DNA from 2 places in the Halomonas sp. AOP5-B2-8 genome. Region 1 is predicted to be linked to the other one. Evidence: predicted binding sites of a transcription regulator. Region 1 holds the regulator's gene; the other holds the start of a gene.

Region 1 (2,205 bases):
TAGGTCAAGAGTAGCCCACATGTCGCATTATTATCGTTTAGTTGTTTCTTGCCCTGATCGGGTGGGTATTGTTGCACGCGTGTCGAGCTTTATTGCTCAGCAAGGCGGGTCGATTACTGAAGCCAGCCAGCATTCGGACCTAGAGACCGGCCGCTTTTTTATGCGTTATGAAATCTTGGCAGACTCAGTAGGCATCTCGGTAGAAGCGCTGCGTGCCGCCTTTGAACCGGTAGCCCGCGAATTCAGCATGCAATGGGCATTGGTTGATACTCAAAAGCGTCGGCGCGTAGTGCTGATGGTGTCGCGAGAATCGCACTGCTTAGTAGACCTTCTTTATCGCTGGCAGTCGGGGGAGTTGGATTGCGATATTGTCGGCGTTATTTCCAATCATGACGACTTGCGTTCGCTGACGCAGTGGTACGGAATTCCTTACCACCACGTGCCGGTAGACCCTGACGATAAACAGGCATCATTTGCGAAGGTACAGGCTGAAATCGATAGCGCGCAGGCGGACTGCATCGTACTCGCACGCTATATGCAAATCCTACCGCCCGAACTGTGCGCGCGTTATTCAGGCAAAGTGATCAATATTCACCACAGCTTTTTGCCCTCATTTGCGGGAGCAAAACCTTATCACCAGGCCTACCTGCGGGGCGTTAAGCTGATTGGCGCTACCTGCCATTATGTCACCGAGGAGCTTGATGCAGGCCCCATTATTGAGCAGGATATCCACCGTGTCAGCCACTGCCATACGCCTACTGATTTAGTGCGCTTTGGGCGTGATGTTGAGAAAGCGGTACTGGCACGCGGTTTACGCTGGCACTTAGAAGACCGCGTGTTGATCCATGGCAATAAAACGGTGGTATTTAGCTAAGCGGCTTATCAATAAGGCTACTTTATCGCTATGAGGTGGCCGCTTTTGCGACCACCTCTATTAGGTCTGATGAAGGCATTGATAAATGACGTTATGCCTGGCTTAACCTAACGCCTGGCCATTGCCGCCGCGAATCACGCCAACGCCAACGCCTTCTATATCGAGCGACTGGGAACGTAGATCGATTTCAATCGGCGCAAAGTCGGCGTTCTCTGCGAACAGCGTGACCTGATGGCCTTGGCGCTTAAAGCGTTTAACCGTGACTTCATCATCTAAGCGGGCAACGACTATCTGACCGTCGCGGACACGCTCAGTACGGTGCACGGCCAGCAGGTCACCCTCTAAAATACCGATATCTTTCATGGATAAGCCACGTACGCGCAGCAAGTAATCCGCTTTGGGGGTGAAGTACTCAGCAGGTAGCGGGCAGTAGCGGTCGATATGCTCGGCAGCCAAAATAGGACTGCCGGCGGCAACTTCACCAATGACCGGCAGGCCCGCCTGAGCAGGCTCGATCGTGGCAGACAGCGTACTGACAGATGTGTCCAATACGTCTTGAGGCTCTTGGTTAGGCAAGCGTATACCGCGTGACGTGTTGCGAATGATGCGGATCACACCCTTGCGTTCAAGTGCGCGTAGATGCTCCTCAGCGGCGTTAGGTGAGCGAAAGCCGAGTGCTTTAGCGATCTCAGCGCGCGTCGGAGGGTAGCCAAATTCGCCCATGGTTTTAACAATAAAATCAAATACGTGCTGTTGGCGAGCGGTTAGTGGACGCGACATACCAAGCTCCAGAATTGTGAATAGACAGTCATAAAATGAAGGTAACTTAAACAGTAAGTGTTTAAGTATACAGTATGTGTCTCTGTCCAGTATATGGCCTTGTCAATACCAATATTTACCGCTCTGGGAGCTTCAATGATTTGAAACTAAGCTTTTTCTTATGCAGCTTTTCCTTATAAGTGCCGAGGCATTGTGGTGACAAATCAAGCGTTGAGACTACCCAGGTTATGGCATAGTATTTTGCGATGTTTTAAACACCTGTTTCTCTGGAGAGCATCATGGCTCAATCTGATACGGTGACCCGTATACTTGATACCGCTGAAGTGCTGTTTGCAGAGCGTGGTTTTGCTGAAACCTCGCTGCGCAACATCACTAGCAAGGCGCGCGTCAATCTTGCTGCTGTGAATTATCATTTTGGCTCCAAAAAAGCCTTAATTCAGGCTGTTTTTTCCCGCTATCTGGATCCTTTTACGCTGCGTTTTCACACTGCGCTTGATGAGCTTGAGACTCAGCATGATGGGCAGGTGATACCGCTGGAAACGCTGCTTGAA
Region 2 (2,205 bases), on a different contig from region 1:
GGCGGTATGAAACTCAATCGTGCTCTTTAAGCGATTTTCCAGCGGGGAAAAGTCGAGCGGGCAGTCGCGTGGCCAGCCAACGGCTAAGCGGACGCCGTTTCCATCGTAATCGGCTTGCTCAATAGGAACATCACGTTCTTCGCACCAGGCGCGAGCAATCGCTTCATGGGCAAAGCTCAGCCGTAGAGTGTAAATATCGCGTTCAATGACCTCGCAGGTGGGCAGTGTCTCAAGCGCATGGCTGACTGCCTGGGCGTAGGCGCGAGCTAATCCACCGGTACCTAGCTTTGTACCACCAAAATAACGAATGACGACACAGCCAATGTGGCCAAGTTGGCTGCCTTGCAGCACCTGATACATCGGCCTGCCGGCGGTGCCGCCAGGCTCACCATCGTCAGAAAAGCCAATGAAGTTCTGCTCGCCCGGTGGTCCTGCAATGTAGGCGGTGCAGTGATGGCTCGCATTGGGGTGTGCCGTTTTAGCGGCATTGAATAGAGTGCTGAACGCACCAATGTCAGGGGCGCAACATATCCAGGTTATAAATTGGCTCTTTTCTACGTCAATGTCAGCCGTATGCCATATTGATGCAGGCAGTTTGGGAACCCGGTAACGCATTAATGCTCCGTAATAGCAGACTTGCTCACATGAGGTTCAACACCCATCACCATACCAAGCACCTGAATATCCCGATTATGCAAAAAAAGCGCTGGCTGAAGCGCATCTTCTGGCCATAGCTGTACGCCAGAACGGCTTATGGAGAGCTGCTTCAGCGCTATTTTCTGCTGATTGATTTCGGCAACGGCGGTTTCTGTTTGGGTATCGTGCTGGTAGCGCCGAATAATAATGACATCGCCATCGAATAAGTTGCAATCGCGCATCGCATTGCCGCGTACTTTAAGTGCATAGGTATTGTGCCGCGTAACGTTAGACGTCAATGCATAAGGGCGCGGTAGTGGTTGCCTATGAGTGAGCGTAGCGGTAGATGCTGCCATTGATATCGTCATTTGGGGATCTCCATTGCTACGCCGGCTGGTTAGGCTTCGTTCATGCGTAGTGAACTTGAAAATAGCGACCTTAAACATTGACTGCAGGCAATCGCTTTAGCGGTGCAGGCGACGCTGAATCGCACAAAACATGTCTTTCCATACAGTGGTTTTAGTATAGGCCTGTTTTTGCATACAGTGCTAGTGGTAATTCGTCTTATTGATCATTGGAGTCCGTTGTCCACTGGTTGATGGCCGGTTGTGCAAGTGGCGAGAAAGGAGCTTTCCGTGTAGAGTTCGATGCGAAATCAATGTGCCTGGAGTGACGCTTGAGCCTGCATCTACAAGCCCGAGGACTTGGCTGTGAACGTGATGACCGCTGGCTATTTAAAGGGCTGGATCTGGATATTCATAGCGGTGAAGTCGTGCGTATTGAAGGGCCTAATGGCTGCGGCAAGACAACGCTGCTCAAGATCCTCTCTGGGCAGCTCAGCGACTATCAGGGCGCGCTTTTCTGGAATGGCACGGTAATGAGCAAGGCTCGTGACCACTTTCTTGCTAACCTGCTTTATTTGGGGCATGCCCCCGGCATAAAGTTGGGGCTTTCGCCGCTAGAAAATTTAGCGTGGTATCAGGCGCTGAGCGGTGAAAAAGACGACGAGGAACAGCGCTTGAATGCGCTTGAAAGCACCGGGCTGGCAGGTTTTGAAGAAGTGCCTACCGGGCAGCTGTCGGCGGGTCAGCAGCGGCGAGTGGCATTGGCGCGGTTAACGCTGACGCCGCGAGCCCTGTGGGTATTGGATGAGCCCTTTACCGCGATTGATCGTAACGGCATTGCTGATCTTGAAAGACAGCTTGTTGCGCATGCAAAGGCAGGTGGCTGCGTACTCGTCACCACACACCACGATCTGCCCGCCTCGCCGCTGCTGAGGCAGGTAGCGCTGGGGTAGAAGGAGACCGCGTTGCATAGCACGTCCAATGGCTCTTCAGAAAGTCCTTCAAGCCGCCCGCTGAGCTACGCTTCCAGCAGCGCTTCACAGCCTTCAGCGCCTAGCTGTTTGGATAGTTCGGCGATCGGCCCAGTAGCGCCATTGCTCGACCATAAGGGCGGGCTAATGATTGCGGTAAAAGCCACGCTGCTGCGTGATTTAACGCTATTGCTTCGCCGTCGCGGTGACATTCTTAATCCTTTAGTGTTCTTTGCGCTCGTGATTACCTTGTT

Evidence for each region. The regulator LexA, encoded in region 1, represses DNA repair genes until DNA is damaged. The targets are predictions, from matches to a motif close to TACTGTNTANNTANACAGTA.
Region 2: a site for LexA is predicted at 1,165-1,184, ahead of ACT3RP_RS03085 (LexA family protein). Genes of this name have one in related genera too.

The regions. Positions count from the first base shown of each region.
Region 1 is NZ_JBQSVS010000005.1:310,163-312,367, forward strand. Features, by position in the region: gene purU (formyltetrahydrofolate deformylase) at 20-874, shown strand; gene lexA (transcriptional repressor LexA) at 977-1,654, opposite strand; gene ACT3RP_RS14105 (TetR/AcrR family transcriptional regulator) at 1,933-2,205, shown strand, end outside.
Region 2 is NZ_JBQSVS010000001.1:690,339-692,543, reverse strand. Features, by position in the region: gene ACT3RP_RS03090 (IMPACT family protein) at 1-615, opposite strand, end outside; gene ACT3RP_RS03085 (LexA family protein) at 615-1,004, opposite strand; gene ccmA (cytochrome c biogenesis heme-transporting ATPase CcmA) at 1,313-1,933, shown strand; gene ccmB (heme exporter protein CcmB) at 2,099-2,205, shown strand, end outside.